Linked DNA regions of Saccharopolyspora erythraea. The protein of the gene in region 1 interacts with the protein of each later gene in a pairwise test. Links are inferred from orthologs where the notes say so. Each region holds a gene or a part of one and is shown in the gene's direction. Other genes may lie near its edges.

Region 1 (7,350 bases):
GCCGCCGGTCGACGAGCTGCTGGCGCTGGCCGCGCGGGAACCCGTCGTCCTGGTCGCGCCCGAGCTGGGCTCCGCCGAGGCCGACGCGCTGCACGCCGCGGGCGCCAGCCTCGTCGAGGCGCCCAGGCCCGCCGGGGTGGAGCTGCTGGACGCGGTCACCGTGATGGACCGCCTCCGCTCGCCCGGCGGCTGCCCGTGGGACGCCGAGCAGGACCACGACACCCTGCGCAGGTACCTCGTCGAGGAGACCTACGAGCTCCTCGACGCCATCGAGCAGCGCGACCGCGCCGCACTGCGCGAAGAGCTCGGCGACGTGCTGTTGCAGGTCCTCTTCCACGCCAGGATCGCCGCCGAACACGGCGAGGACCCGTTCGGCGTCGACGAGGTCGCGGCCGAGCTGGTGAGCAAGCTGGTGTCGCGGCACCCGCACGTCTTCTCCGGTGCTGAGCACGTGCACGACTCCGAGTCCCAGCAGGTGCGCTGGGAGGAGCTCAAGCAGGCCGAGAAGAAGCGCGAGTCCATTGTGGATGGTGTCGCGCTCGGTCAGCCCGCGGTGGCGCTGGCCGCCAAGCTCGTGCAGCGCGCGGAGCGCGCGGGGGTGCCCGCGGACGTGCTCCCGAGCGGTGACTCCGCGGGCGAGCTGCTGTTCTCGGTGGCGGCCAGGGCCCGGCTCGCGGGCGCCGACCCGGAGGACGAGCTGCGTGCGGTCGCGCTCGCCTTCGCGGGGCAGGTGCGGGCCGCCGAGTCCAAAGCCCGCGAGTCCGGCCGGGAGCCCGCGGAGCTGTCCGGTCCGGAGTGGGTCGGCTTCTGGCGGTCGGCTTCGGCCGGGCACGCATGAGCGTCCGCCGGCCGTGACCGGCGGACGCCCACCCGGCCGGCGGTGACCAGCGGCCTGCTGTGACGATCACCGCTGGATCCGCAGGTCACGAAACCGGGCTGCTCGCCGACATTCCACACGGGGCCTGCTGGGGGCGGTCGTGCCCCGAACCCGACGCGACTACGAGCGCACGCGCCGCGTGCGCGGCAGGAGGACCTCTTTGCGGCAGCGACCGAGCAGGCAGTGGGTGCTGTTGGGGCTGACACCCGTGATGACGCTGGCGGTCTCGTGCGCCGTCCCCGTCGCGCAGCCGGCGCGGGAGAGTCCGGTGACCGAGACCGAGCCCCCGACCGCCGCGGCTCCGCCCGACCCGGGCGTCGATCCGCCGCCGCTGCGGCTGCTGGCCGCGGGCTCGCCGCCGCTGACCCCGGAGACCAGGCCGCAGAACCAGCTCGTGCCCTGGTCGGAGTCGATGGCCGACGCGCTCAACATCCCGCGCGCCGCGCTGCAGGCCTACGGCTACGCCAGCACCGCCGTCGCCGAGAGCGCGCCGGGGTGCGGGCTGAGCTGGACGGTCCTGGCCGGCATCGGGGTGGTGGAGTCCAGCCACGGCCGCTTCGGCGGCGCGAGGCTCGACCGCACCGGCAGGCCCAGCATCCCGGTCGTCGGGCCGCCGCTGGACGGCACTCCGGGGGTCAAGCGCATCGACGACACCGACCGCGGCGAGTTCGACGGCGACCAGGTGTGGGACCGGGCGGTGGGGCCTCTGCAGTTCATCCCGCAGACCTGGCGGGTGTGGGCGGTCGACGCCGACGGCGACGGTGCCGCCGACCCCAACGACATCGACGACGCCGCGCTGGCCGCCGCCAGGTACCTGTGCGACGTGGCGGGGGACATGCGCGACCCGGACCGCTTCTGGACGGCTCTGCTCACCTACAACGCCAGCCGCGAGTACGGCCAGGACGTCCTGGACCACGCCGACGACTACGGCCGCCGGAGCAGGGCCATCCCCACCGGGCCGTAGGGCGCGGCCCGCGCGGTGAGACCGCCGCCGTCGGCGGTGGTCCTGAGAGCTACTGGCAAGTAGCCTGGGTCGGGTGATCGAGACCACCGCCCGTCGGCGCCGCGTCGCGGGGGTGCTCGCCGCGCTCGGACGGCTCGGCGTGGCCCTCGCCCTGCTGGCCGCGCTGGCCGGCGGGGTCGGGCTGGCCGCGGTGCTGAGCACGCCGCCGACCGCGCCAGTCGCCGGTCCGCAACCGGTGCAGGAGCTGGAACCCGCGCACGTCTCGCCGGGATCGGTCGCTCCGCCGGAGCAGGCGCCGATCCCGCAGTCCGCGCCGGGCACCGACCCGGTTCGGCAGTGGGCCGACAGGGTCTCGGCCGACGTCGACATCCCCGCCCGCGCGCTGGTCGCCTACGTCAACGCCGACCTGGCCATGCGGCAGTACCAGCCCGGGTGCCGGATCTCGTGGGCCACGCTCGCCGGGATCGGGCGCATCGAGTCCGACCACGGCCGCTACGGAGGCGCGCTGCTGCGCGAGGACGCCCGGCCGTCCCGGCCGATCATCGGCGTCGCGCTCGACGGGACGCCGGGGGTGCGGGTCATCGGCGACACCGACGGCGGGGCGCTGGACGGCGACCGGCTCTACGACCGGGCCGTGGGGCCGATGCAGTTCATCCCGTCGACCTGGCGCAACTGGGCCACCGACGGCAACGGCGACGGACTCGGCGATCCGCAGGACCTCGACGACGCGGCGATGGCCGCGGCTCGCTACCTGTGCAACGGCGGCCGGAACATGACCACCGGCGGCGGCTGGTGGGCCGCGGTCATGTCCTACAACAACTCGCAGGAGTACGGGCAGAAGGTGTTCGCGCTGGCCGAGCGCTACGCCGCCGCCGGGTCGCGCCGCAGCTGACGGCCGCCGGGGTCACCGCGCCCGGGAGTCGACGGCGATCCGGGCGTTGATCTCGCCCAGGGCCTCCTGGTAGGCGGGGTCGGGGTTCATGGTCGCGGCCAGCCGGAGCTGCGTGCGGGCCTCGATGAGACGACCCTGGCGTTGCAGGGTGCGGCCGAGGACCAGCCGGGCGTAGTGGTCGGAGGGGTCCAGCTCCAGCACCCGCAGGAACGCCAGCTCGGCCCGCCGGAACTGGGCGGAGAACAGGTAGGCGCGACCCAGCAGGAGCTGAACGCTCTTCTTGTCCGAGGCGATGTCGAGGACGGGTTCCAGAACGCGGATCGCCTCCAGCGGGCGCCGCTGCGCGACCAGGCTCTCGGCCCGGCGGAAAGCTTCCACGGTGCCTTCGGTGGTCATAGGTGAACAACGGTACGTTCTACCGGCCCGTTCCTCGACGTCCGACCGGATGGTGGTACACGTCCGAACGATCGTTCCCCACTGGTGCGCTCGCATGACCGGCACGCTCCCGCCGGCGGGACGGGCGGAGGCCCCCGGTCGGCGCGAAACCGCTGATCAAGACGCTTTTCGCAGGCCCGCGGCCGGGTACGCCGCATGACGACGGCCACGCCGGCGGATCCGAGCGAGTCTGCGGCGGGGCCGATCGGGCCCCGGTTAGGCTCGTAACCGGTCGTCGGGCGTTCGGCCCGCACCACCGGCGCGCGCGCAACGCCGGGGCGGCTCGACACGTCCGTAGTTAAAACGCTGATTAGGAGCACACGTGGCGATCATCGAGCAGGTCGGTGCCCGCGAGATCCTGGACTCCCGCGGGAACCCCACCGTCGAGGTCGAAGTCGCACTGGAGGACGGCACGCTCACCCGCGCCGCGGTTCCCTCGGGTGCCTCGACCGGCGAGCACGAGGCCGTTGAGCTGCGTGACGGGGACGCCGAGCGCTACGGCGGCAAGGGTGTCGAGAAGGCCGTCGAGGCGGTGCTGGACGAGATCGGCCCGGAGCTGGCCGGTGTCGACGCGATCGAGCAGCGGGTGGTGGACCAGAAGCTGGTCGACCTCGACGGCACGCCGGACAAGTCCCGGCTGGGTGCCAACGCGATCCTGGGCGCCTCGCTGGCGGTGGCCAAGGCCGCGGCCGAGTCGGTCGGCCTGGAGCTGTTCCGCTACGTCGGCGGGCCGAACGCGCACGTGCTGCCGGTGCCGATGATGAACATCCTCAACGGCGGCGCCCACGCCGACACCGGCGTCGACGTCCAGGAGTTCATGATCGCCCCGATCGGCGCGGACTCCTTCTCCGAGGCCGTGCGCTGGGGCGCGGAGACCTACCACAGCCTGAAGTCGGTGCTCAAGGCCAAGGGCCTGGCCACCGGCCTGGGTGACGAGGGCGGCTTCGCCCCCGACCTGCCCAGCAACCGGGAGGCGCTGGACCTGATCGCCTCGGCGATCGAGAAGGCCGGCTACAAGCTGGGCCGCGACATCGTGCTGGCGCTCGACGTCGCCGCGACCGAGTTCTACCGCGACGGCGCCTACCACTTCGAGGGCTCCAAGCGCAGCGCCGAGCAGATGGCCGGCTACTACGGCGAGCTGCTCGACGCCTACCCGCTGGTCTCGATCGAGGACCCGCTGTCGGAGGACGACTGGGACGGCTGGGTGCAGCTGACCAGCGAGGTCGGCGAGCGCGTGCAGCTGGTCGGTGACGACCTGTTCGTCACCAACCCGGAGCGGCTGGAGGAGGGCGTCAGCCGCCGCGCGGGCAACGCGCTGCTGGTGAAGGTCAACCAGATCGGCACCCTGTCGGAGACCCTGGACGCGGTGCACCTGGCCACGTCCTGCGGCTACAAGAGCATGATGAGCCACCGCTCGGGCGAGACCGAGGACACCACGATCGCCGACCTGGCGGTGGCCACCGGCTGCGGCCAGATCAAGACCGGTGCCCCCGCGCGCAGCGAGCGGGTCGCCAAGTACAACCAGCTGCTGCGCATCGAGGAGACCCTCGGTGACGCGGCGCGCTACGCGGGCGAGCTGGCCTTCCCGCGGTTCACACCGGAGGCGTGATCATGAGCGGACGCGACCGCGGCCAGCGCCGCCGCCGGGGCGAGAGCCCGGCGGCGCGGCGATCCGAGCGCGTCCGCCGGAACACCCCCAGGTCCTCGGGCAAGCGGCCGGGCGGGCAGTCGCCTGCCCGGTCGCGCCCGAGGTCCAGCAGCAGCGGCGGCGCGTTCAAGCTCTCCTCCACGCGGCACGCGGCGGTCCTGGCGATCGTGGTGTGCGCGATGGCGCTGAGCGTGTCGGTGCCGCTGCGCACCTACCTCAGCCAGCGCGCGGAGCTGGCCCACCAGGAGCAGCGCAAGGTCGAGCTGGTGCAGCAGGTGCAGGAGCTCGAACAGCGGCGGACCGAGCTGTCCGACCCGGCCCGCATCGAGGCCGAGGCCAGGGCGCGGCTCGGTTACGTGCGGCCGGGCGAGACGCCCTACGTCGTGGAGGTCCCCGCGGCGCCGCAGGCACCAGCGCCCGCGGCCGAACCGCGTGGCGACGGCAGGCCGTGGTACGAACGCCTGTGGGACTCGGTGACGGGAAAGGAACAGTGACGTTGGCGGGCACATCGACTCCGGGCGCGGACGCCGCGGAGCCGGGCGGGACGTCCTCGATCAGCGAGGCCGACCGCGAGGTCATCGCGCGGCAGATCGGCAGGCCGCCGCGCGGGCTGCGCGCCGTCGCGGCGCGCGACGGGGCGGGCGAGCCGACCGTGGTGCAGACGAACCCGCGGCTGGAGGACGGCACGCCGTTCCCCACGCTGTACTACCTGACCTCGCCCCGGCTGGTGTCGGCCGTCTCGACGCTGGAGGCCGAGGGGCTGATGCGGGAGATGGCCGACCGCCTCGCGCAGGACGACGAACTCGCCGAGCAGTACCGCCGGGCCCACGAGTCCTACCTCGCCGAGCGCGACGCGATCGAGTCGCTGGGCACCGACGTCAGCGCGGGCGGCATGCCGGACCGGGTCAAGTGCCTGCACGTGCACGTCGCACACGCCCTCGCCAAGGGGCCGGGCGTGAACCCGTTCGGCGACCAGGCGCTGGAGCTGATCGCCGAGCGCTGGCCGGAGAGCTGAGCCGCACCTCCCGCGTTCGCCCGGCCGGTGGTCCCGGTGCCCGGCCTTCGGAGCAGCGCTCGTCCGCTCGCCGGGTTCGCCGAACGGTGCCGGCCGCGGGCCGATACACTGCCCACTCCAGGACGTCGCGTGTAGTCATCCTGAGGTCACTGACAGTTAAGAGGCGGAGCGCACCATGGGCTACGTCCGCGGTTTTCCTCCCGGCAGGTCCTTGACGCGGGCAGACCTGGAGTCGATGCCTCATGACGGGCACCGATACGAGCTGCTGGACGGGGTCCTCGTCGTGAGCCCGTCGCCGCGGCCGCTGCACCAGCGCGCGATCCTGCGGTTGATCGTCGCGCTGGAACCGGCGTGCCCGGCGACCCACGAGGTGCTGCCCGCGCCGGTCGACGTCATCCTCGCCGAGGACACCGTGCTCATCCCCGACGTGGTGGTCGGCAGGCGGGACGCCTTCACCGAGCAGGCGCTGATCGGCCCGCCGGTGCTGGCCGTCGAGGTGCTCTCGCCCCGCACCAGGCATTTCGACCTGCACCTCAAGCGGGCCAAGTTCGCCGAGGCCGGCTGCCCGCACTACTGGGTCATCGACCCCGACGAGCCCCGCATCCGGTGCTGGCGCCTCGGTCCCCGCGGCGCGGTCGACCTCGACTCGCCCACCTCCTGCGCGGAGCCGCTCGACGGCTACACCGAGACCGCTTCGGTGGCGGGGCAGCAGTGGCTGGAGCTCAACGAACCGTTCCCGGTGCGGCTGCGACCGGCCGATCTCGTCTCCAGCCATCGGGGCTGAACAACCCGGTTTCTCGGCGGTTTCTCGCCATCCGGGCAACGCCATCGCCGTCCCGTTCCGTCTTCCCGGCACAGGGGTGACACCGGAGTCGCCGCCGAGCGCTGCTTGCCGCGGTGGTGTATCCAGGAGGCCGCGTTCCGGTTGGGGTACCGGGTGGCGCGTCGGTCGTAGGGAGTCACTCCGCCGGCGACCAGGAGGAGCAGTGACAGCTCGCAGGAAGCATTCGCGCAGGGGGAATCCGCTTTTCCGGCAACGCAGGCGCAGATCGCGCTGGGTGGCGGTCACCGCGCTCACGCCTGTCCTGCTCGTGCCCGCCGCGCTGATCGGTGCCTCCAGCGGCTTCCAGGCTTCCGCGCCGACGGCGGGCGGGGCGTTGCGAACGGATGCCGACCCGCGGGAGCTCGGCGCGGGCGGGCGGATTCCGCAGGCCGACCAGCTCAGCCCGGAAGTGCTCGACCGGGCCGGGGACCCGGAGCGGCTCGCGACCGGCGCGGGGCCCGCGGTCGAGGTGCCGAGCGGACCGCTGGGAATCCCGGAACCGATGCTGTCGGCCTACGTCGCGGCTGCCGAGCGCGCGTCGGAGTCGACCCCGTCCTGCGGGGTGCACTGGTCGGTGCTCGCCTCCATCGGCCGCATCGAGTCCGGGCACGCCCGCGGCGGCGAGGTCGACGTCGTGGGCACGACGGTGGAGGCCATCCTCGGCCCGCGGCTCTCCGGCGGACCCGGGATCGCGGC
Region 2 (7,353 bases), 1.9 Mb from region 1 along the record:
GCGGCGGACGCCCGGAGGCCGCCGTGCTGCCCGTGACGTCGGTGCGGTGACCGGAGAGCCCGATCTGCTCGTCTGAGTCTTCGGCCGTCGCACCGCCGGGGTGTCCACCGCTGCTGGTGCGGTGCACGGTGTAGAGCAGGCCGAGCCCGAGCAGCATCAGGCCGTGCGAGGCCACCCGGTCCACGGACACGACCCCGGCCAGCAGGTCGTGCAGTGAGAAGCCGGTCAGCACGACCAGGAACACGCTTAGCAGGGGCAGCATCCCGGACACCGCGCGGGTTCGGGCCGCGGCCCAGAGCAGCCCGGCACCCACGGCGAGGTTCCACGCGGTGCTCTCGTTGAACAGGTGCGCGCTCATGCCGTGGTGGGCGTGCGGACCGAGACCGAGCATCTGCAACGCGCCGAGCAGGAGCTGGGCCACCGCGACCACGGCCAGCGCGACGCGCGGCACCGCCCGGTGGCGCCGGCGGGGTGCGTGCGCGAGCACCGCGTCGACCAGGTCGGGGGTCGGGGAGGCGGGGCGGACCCGCAGCCCCCGGGTGAGCATCGCGGCCTTGGCCTGCCACGCCCGGCACGCGGCGCAGCTCTCCAGGTGGGCGTCGACCTGCTCGTCGGGCGCGGTCCCGTCCTCGCCGTCCAGCCGCGCCGAGATCGAGATCCGGCAGCTTTCACAGTTCACACCCAGATTGTCGGACCAACGGCCCGCGGAGTTCCGGGGGGTGCGCTCTCACCCGGCCGGCAGCAGGTGCACCACGGCGCCGATCACCAGTCACGCCCCGGCGACGGTCAGCGCGAGCGGGCTGGCCGAGACCATCACCGCCACGGCGATCAGCGCGCCCGCCACGGGCACGGCGAACACCGCCCACCCCCGGATCGGGCCCCGCGACGCCGAAGTACAGCCTGCGCGCCAGCCCTCCGGACGTCGTCGTGGTCATGGCCCCCACCTCGGTGCGGAACATCGGCACGGCGGCTGATGTTGGACGTTCACGGTTCCGCACGGCGCCCGGCGGCGTCGTGCGGTGGTCGTGTGACGATCACCCGCGCAGGCGGTGCGGACAACCGCATCCAGCATGCGGAACCACCGCAACCCGAGAAGAGGGGTCCGAATGTCATCCACACCGGTCGACGTGCGCCGCACCGGCAAGCACATCTTCACCGCGACCAACGACCGCGGCGCGGAGGTGACGATCGGGCGCGACGGCGCGCCCGGTGCCTTCACCCCGGGAGAGCTGCTGCTGGCGGCCATCGCGGGCTGCTCGGCGGTGACCAGCGAGAGCATGCTGATCCGCAGGCTCGGCGAGTCGGCCGCGCTGGACGTGCACGCCGACCGCACCAAGACCGAGGACGACCCGCACAAGTTCGCCGAGGTCCAGGTGCGGTTCGACGTCGACCTCGGCTCGATCGAGGACGCCGGGGAGCGCGCGAAGCTCGTCGACGCGGTGCAGCGGGCGATCGAGCGGCTGTGCACGGTGAGCCGGTCGGTCGAGGAGGGCACCCCGATCTCGCTCGAGCTACCGCGCGACTGACCTCGGCCCCGCGGCCGCGAGAGGTGTGCGCGGACCGGCTTCCAGGCGAGACCGATCCGTCACAACCCGCCGGTACAGTCCTCGGCGCACCGCAGGCGCTCGGCGCCTCACCGCGACGAGGAAGGCGGCACCCGTGAGCCAGGCCGTGACCGAACCGGACGAGCAGCCCGGTCTGCGCAGAGATCTCTCCGGCCGGCAGGTCGGGATGATCGCCGTGGGCGGTGCGATCGGCACCGGGCTGTTCCTCGGTTCGGGGCTGGCGATCTCGATCGCCGGTCCGGCGGTGATCATCGCCTACGCCGTGGCGGCGTTCGCCGCGCTCGCGCTGGCCTACGCGCTGGCCGAGATGATCGTGGTGCACCCGGAGGCTGGCGGCTTCGGCCCGATCGCGCAGCGCTACCTCGGCGGCCTGGCCGGGTTCGTGCAGCGCTGGATGTACTTCGCCGCGCAGGTGGTCAACATCGGCAGCGAGGTCGTCGCGGCCGGGCTCTACATGCAGTTCTGGTACCCGCAGATGCCGCTGTGGCTGCCGGTGGTGGTGTTCTCGGCGGTCATGCTGGCGGTCAACGCCTCGGCGGTGCGCTACTTCGGCGAGTTCGAGTACTGGTTCGCCATGATCAAGGTCGTCACGATCGTGGTGTTCATCCTGCTCGGGCTGACCTACATCGTCTTCGGCCTGCCGGGACAGGCACCGGTCGGAGTGGGCGCGCTGACCGAGCACGACGGCTTCCTGCCCAACGGCATCGGCGCGGTGTGGCTGGCGCTGACCGTGGTCACCTTCTCCTACCTCGGCACCGAGGCCGTCGCGCTGACCGCCTCGGAGTCCCGCGACCCCGCCAGGGACGTCCCCCGCGCGGCACGCGGCACCGTGCTGCGGCTGGCGCTGTTCTACGTCGTCGGCATGCTCGTGGTGGTCTCGATCCTGCCGTGGAACCAGGTGTCCACCGAGGACGACGTCACGCAGAGCCCGTTCGTCCGGCTGTTCGCGATGGCGGGTATCCCGGCCGCGGCGGGGGTCATGAACTTCGTCGTGCTCACCGCGGCGCTCTCGGCGATGAACACCAACCTCTACGTCACCGCGCGGATGACCTACTCGCTGGCCAGGGACGGCTACGCGCCGAAGTGGTTCACCGGGCTCAGCGCCAACGGCGCGCCGCGCCGGGCACTGCTGCTCTCGGCGGTGGGGCTGGCCCTGGCCGCGGCGATCTCGGCGTTCTCGCCAGAGACGGCGTTCCCGATGATGCTCGGGCTGGCGCTGTTCGGCGCGCTGATCGTGTGGCTGCTCATCCTCGCCACGCAACTGGCGTTCCGCAGGCAGCGGGCCGCGGAGGGACTACCGCCGTCGCCGGTGCGGCTGCCGGGTTCGCCGGTGACGACCGTGCTGGTGATGCTGTTCGTGGCGGCGGTGCTGCTGACCACCCCGTTCACCGAGCAGTTCAACACGGCGTGGAAGGCGGGCCTGCCGTTCCTGCTGCTGCTGATCGGGGCCTACTACGTGGTCCGTAGGCGGGCGGCGGCGAGGGGCTGACCCGCCTCGGCGGCCGGTGCCCCGGCGCAGGCTCCTGTGGCGGAAGAGGCGGGCGGGACCCCGCTCCCGGCACCGCGGGCGGCCGCCGGCAGGCACCGGGCGACCGCGCGGGAACCGGCATTTACACTCCCGCATGTGTCGAACCAGCCGATGATCGCGCCCTCCATCCTTTCCGCCGACTTCGCCCGCCTCGCAGACGAGATGGCCGCCGTCAACGGCGAGCCCGGCCACCGCGCCGACTGGCTGCACGTGGACGTGATGGACGCGCACTTCGTGCCGAACCTGACCCTCGGCCTGCCCGTGGTGAAGTCGCTGCTGAAGTCCACCGACATCCCGATCGACTGCCACCTGATGATCGAGGACCCCGACCGCTGGGCCCCCGGTTACGCCGAGGCAGGCGCCTACAACGTCACCGTGCACGTCGAGGCCGCCGATGACCCGGTCATGCTGGCCAAGAACCTGCGCGCGGCGGGGGCCAAGGCGGGCCTGTCGATCAAGCCGAACACCCCGCTGGAGCCCTACGTCGAGGTGCTCAAGCACTACGACACCCTCCTGGTGATGTCGGTCGAGCCGGGCTTCGGCGGCCAGAGCTTCATCGCCGACGTGCTCACCAAGGTGCGCAAGGCCCGCGAGCTGGTCGACACCGGTCACCTCAACCTCGTCGTCGAGATCGACGGCGGCATCAACGCCGACACCATCGAGCAGGCCGCCGAGGCGGGCGTGGACTGCTTCGTTGCGGGCTCGGCCGTCTACGGCGCGCAGGACCCCGCCCACGCGGTCGAGGCGCTGCGCGGCCAGGCGGCCCCGGCTTTCGCGAACGCGCACGCCGGGCTGTGAGCCCGGTGGGCGGGCCGGGCTCGGAGGCGGTGCTGTCGTCGGCGATGCGCACGGCGATCGGCGCGGCCGAGGGCGTGCGCGGCACGACGAGCCCCAACCCGCCCGTCGGGTGCGTCGTGCTCGACGCCGCCGGTGCGGTCGCCGGGCTCGGCGCGACCCGGCCGCCCGGCGGCCCGCACGCCGAGGTCGTCGCCCTGCGCGAGGCGGGCGAGCGGGCCAGGGGCGGCACGGCCGTGGTGACGCTGGAGCCCTGCTCGCACACCGGCCGCACCCCGCCCTGCACCGAAGCGTTGCTCGCGGCCGGGATCGCCCGCGTCGTGCACGCGGTCAGCGACCCGATGCCGGTTGCCGCGGGTGGCGCCGACGTCCTGGGCGCGGCGGGCGTGGAGGTCCACAGCGGACTGCTCGCCGACGAGGTGGCGACCGGCCCGCTGCGCGCCTGGCTGCACTTCGCCCGGACCGGGCGGCCGCACGTGACGTGGAAGTACGCGGCCACTTTGGACGGTCGCTCCGCGGCGGCCGACGGCACCAGCAAGTGGATCAGCTCGCCCGAGGCGCGCGCCGAGGTCCACGAGCTGCGACGGCGGGTGGACGCCGTCGTCGCGGGCACCGGCACCGTGCTGGCCGACGACCCGCAGCTGACCGCCCGGACGCCGGAGGGCGGGCTGCACGAGCACCAGCCGCTGCGCGTCGTGGTGGGAAACCGGCCGGTACCGGCGGGAGCGCGGGTGCTCGACGACAGCGCCGAGACGATCCTGCTGCCGGCGTCCGATCCGGACACCGTGCTGGCCGAGCTCGCCGGCCGCGGAGCGGTCGACGTGCTGCTGGAGGGCGGGCCGGTGCTGGCCGGGGCCTTCGCGGCGGCCGGTCGGATCGACCGCGTGCTGGGCTACATCGCTCCCGCGCTGCTCGGTTCGGGCCGCGCGGCCCTCGGCGACGCCGGAGTGGGAAGTATCTCGCAGGCGTTCCGGTTGCACGTGGAGCAGGTCACGATGGTGGGCCCGGACGTGCGCGTCAGCGCCGTACCGGTCGCGCAGGAGTAGGAGGAGCCCGTGTTCACCGGGATTGTGGAGGAGCTCGGCACCGTCACCGCCGCCGAGCCGCTGGCCGACGGCAGCCGCCTCACCGTGGCCGGCCCGGTGGTGACCTCGGATGCGGGCCACGGGGACTCGATCGCGGTCAACGGCGTGTGCCTGACCGTCGTGGACGTCCTCGATGCAGCGTTCACGGTGGACGTGGTGGCCGAGACGCTGCGCCGGTCCTCGCTGAAGCACGTGGGCGTCGGCGACCGGGTCAACCTGGAGCGCGCGATGGCGCTCGGCGACCGGCTCGGCGGGCACATCGTGCAGGGCCACGTCGACGGCACGGCCGTGCTGCGCTCCGCCGAGGCCGACGGCCTGACCCGCTTCGACCTGCCCGCGCGGCTCTCCCGCTACGTGGTGGAGAAGGGCTCGATCACCGTCGACGGCGTGTCGCTGACCGTGGTGGAGGCGGGCGACGAGTCGTTCAGCGTCGCGCTGATCCCGACCACCAAGGAGCTCACCACGCTGGGCTTCCGCGCTCCTGGTGACGAGGTCAACATCGAGGTCGACGTGCTGGCCAAGCACGTGGAACGGCTCGCGCAGGCGCAGTTGGCGGACCTGGGCCGTGGAGCTTCTCCGCTTTCGGGGGACAATGGGGGCAGCAGGGGGCGGACGTGGTGAACCAGCACGAGGTGCACCCCGAAGGCAAGGGCACGAACACGGTGAGCACACACAAGTTCGACGACATCGAGCGCGCACTGGCCGACATCGCGGCCGGACGCCCGGTGATCGTCGTCGATGACGAGGACCGCGAGAACGAGGGCGACCTGATCTTCGCCGCCGAGATGGCCACGCCGGAGATGGTGGCGTTCATGGTCCGCTACACCTCCGGCTACATCTGCGTGGCGCTCACCGGCGAGGACTGCGACCGGCTCGACCTGCCGCCGATGTACCACTGGAACCAGGACCGCAAGGGCACCGCCTACACGGTCACCGTCGACGCGGCCGAGGGCGTCAGCACCGGCATCTCGGCGGCCGACCGCGCGCACACGCTCAAGGTCCTGGCCCACGCCGACTCCGCCGCCGACGACCTCAACCGCCCCGGGCACGTGGTGCCGCTGCGGGCCCGCGACGGCGGCGTCCTGCGCCGCCCGGGCCACACCGAGGCGGCGGTGGACCTGTCCCGGCTGGCCGGGCTGCGCCCGGTGGGCGCGCTGTGCGAGATCGTCAGCCAGAAGAGCGAGGGCGACATGGCCCGCCGCGACGAGCTGGAGGTCTTCGCCGACGAGCACGACCTCGCGCTGATCACCATCGCGGACCTGATCGCCTACCGTCGCCGGTTCGAGCAGCAGGTCGTGCGGGTCGCCGAGGCGCGCATCCCCACCGCGCACGGCACGTTCCGCACCGTCGGCTACGACAGCACGCTGGACGGCATCGAGCACCTCGCGCTGGTCTACGGCGACATCGGCGACGGCGAGGACATCCTGGTCCGGGTGCACTCGGAGTGCCTGACCGGCGACGTGCTCGGCTCGCTGCGCTGCGACTGCGGCCCGCAGCTGGCCGCGGCGATGGAGAAGGTCGCCGAGGCCGGGCGCGGCGTCGTGCTCTACATGCGCGGACACGAGGGCCGCGGCATCGGGCTGATGCACAAGCTGCAGGCCTACCAGCTGCAGGACGACGGCGCCGACACCGTCGACGCCAACGTCGCGCTGGGCATGCCGGTCGACGGCCGCGACTACGGCCAGGGCGCGCAGATCCTCTGCGACCTGGGCATCAAGTCGATGCGGCTGCTGACCAACAACCCGGCCAAGCGGGTCGGGCTGGAGGGCTACGGGCTGCGGGTCGTCGGCCGCGAGCCGCTGCCGATCCGGCCGAACCCGGAGAACCTGCGCTACCTGCAGACCAAGCGCGATCGGATGGGCCACGAGCTGTACGACCTGGAAGACGGCGAGGACTCCTCGCTCGGTGGCGAGGCGGGAGTGACGGCATGAGCGGCGAGGGTCGTCCGCGGGTGTCGGTGCCGCAGGCCGGTGAACTGCGGCTGGGGATCGCCGCCATCCGGTGGCACGAGAAGATCACCGACCGGATGCTCGAACGCGCCCTGGCGGCGGCGAGCGAGGCCGGCATCGCCGAGCCGACCGTGGTGCGGGTGCCGGGCTCGGTCGAGCTGCCGGTGGTGTGCCAGCAGCTGGCCCACCAGCACGACGCGGTGGTCGCGCTGGGCGTGGTGATCCGCGGCGGCACCCCGCACTTCGAGTACGTGTGCGACTCGGTCACCGCGGGCCTGACCAGGGTCTCGCTGGACGAGTCGACCCCGGTCGGCAACGGCGTGCTGACCTGCGACACCGAGGAGCAGGCGCTGGCCCGTGCCGGGTTCGAGGGCTCGGCCGAGGACAAGGGCTTCGAGGCCACCGCGGCGGCGCTGGAGACCGCGCTGGTC

Evidence for each region.
Region 2: the proteins of eno (region 1) and rpe interact in binary tests that used the Escherichia coli proteins (3 or more experiments, as listed by UniProt). The link is inferred for Saccharopolyspora erythraea from one-to-one orthologs.

What each region holds. Positions count from the first base shown.
Region 1 is NZ_CP054839.1:942,473-949,822, forward strand. What follows is about bases 2,698-5,633. They hold eno (phosphopyruvate hydratase), read left to right. Parts: upstream 2,698-3,490; coding sequence 3,491-4,777; downstream 4,778-5,633. Other genes in these bases: HUO13_RS04330 (lytic murein transglycosylase), read left to right, coding at 2,698-2,733; HUO13_RS04335 (tetratricopeptide repeat protein), read right to left, coding at 2,746-3,129; HUO13_RS04345 (FtsB family cell division protein), read left to right, coding at 4,780-5,310; HUO13_RS04350 (DUF501 domain-containing protein), read left to right, coding at 5,313-5,633. Outside these bases: HUO13_RS04320 (MazG family protein), read left to right, coding at 1-838; HUO13_RS04325 (lytic murein transglycosylase), read left to right, coding at 1,038-1,841; more of HUO13_RS04330, read left to right, coding at 1,915-2,697; more of HUO13_RS04350, read left to right, coding at 5,634-5,831; HUO13_RS04355 (Uma2 family endonuclease), read left to right, coding at 6,007-6,615. UniProt on the Escherichia coli protein: Catalyzes the reversible conversion of 2-phosphoglycerate (2-PG) into phosphoenolpyruvate (PEP). It is essential for the degradation of carbohydrates via glycolysis.
Region 2 is NZ_CP054839.1:2,833,530-2,840,882, forward strand. What follows is about bases 2,109-5,047. They hold rpe (ribulose-phosphate 3-epimerase), read left to right. Parts: upstream 2,109-3,204; coding sequence 3,205-3,891; downstream 3,892-5,047. Other genes in these bases: HUO13_RS13240 (amino acid permease), read left to right, coding at 2,109-3,054; ribD (bifunctional diaminohydroxyphosphoribosylaminopyrimidine deaminase/5-amino-6-(5-phosphoribosylamino)uracil reductase RibD), read left to right, coding at 3,936-4,934; HUO13_RS13255 (riboflavin synthase), read left to right, coding at 4,944-5,047. Also shown: HUO13_RS13230 (zf-HC2 domain-containing protein), read right to left, coding at 1-679; HUO13_RS13235 (OsmC family protein), read left to right, coding at 1,107-1,526; more of HUO13_RS13240, read left to right, coding at 1,660-2,108; more of HUO13_RS13255, read left to right, coding at 5,048-5,594; HUO13_RS13260 (bifunctional 3,4-dihydroxy-2-butanone-4-phosphate synthase/GTP cyclohydrolase II), read left to right, coding at 5,606-6,904; ribH (6,7-dimethyl-8-ribityllumazine synthase), read left to right, coding at 6,901-7,353. UniProt on the Escherichia coli protein: Catalyzes the reversible epimerization of D-ribulose 5-phosphate to D-xylulose 5-phosphate.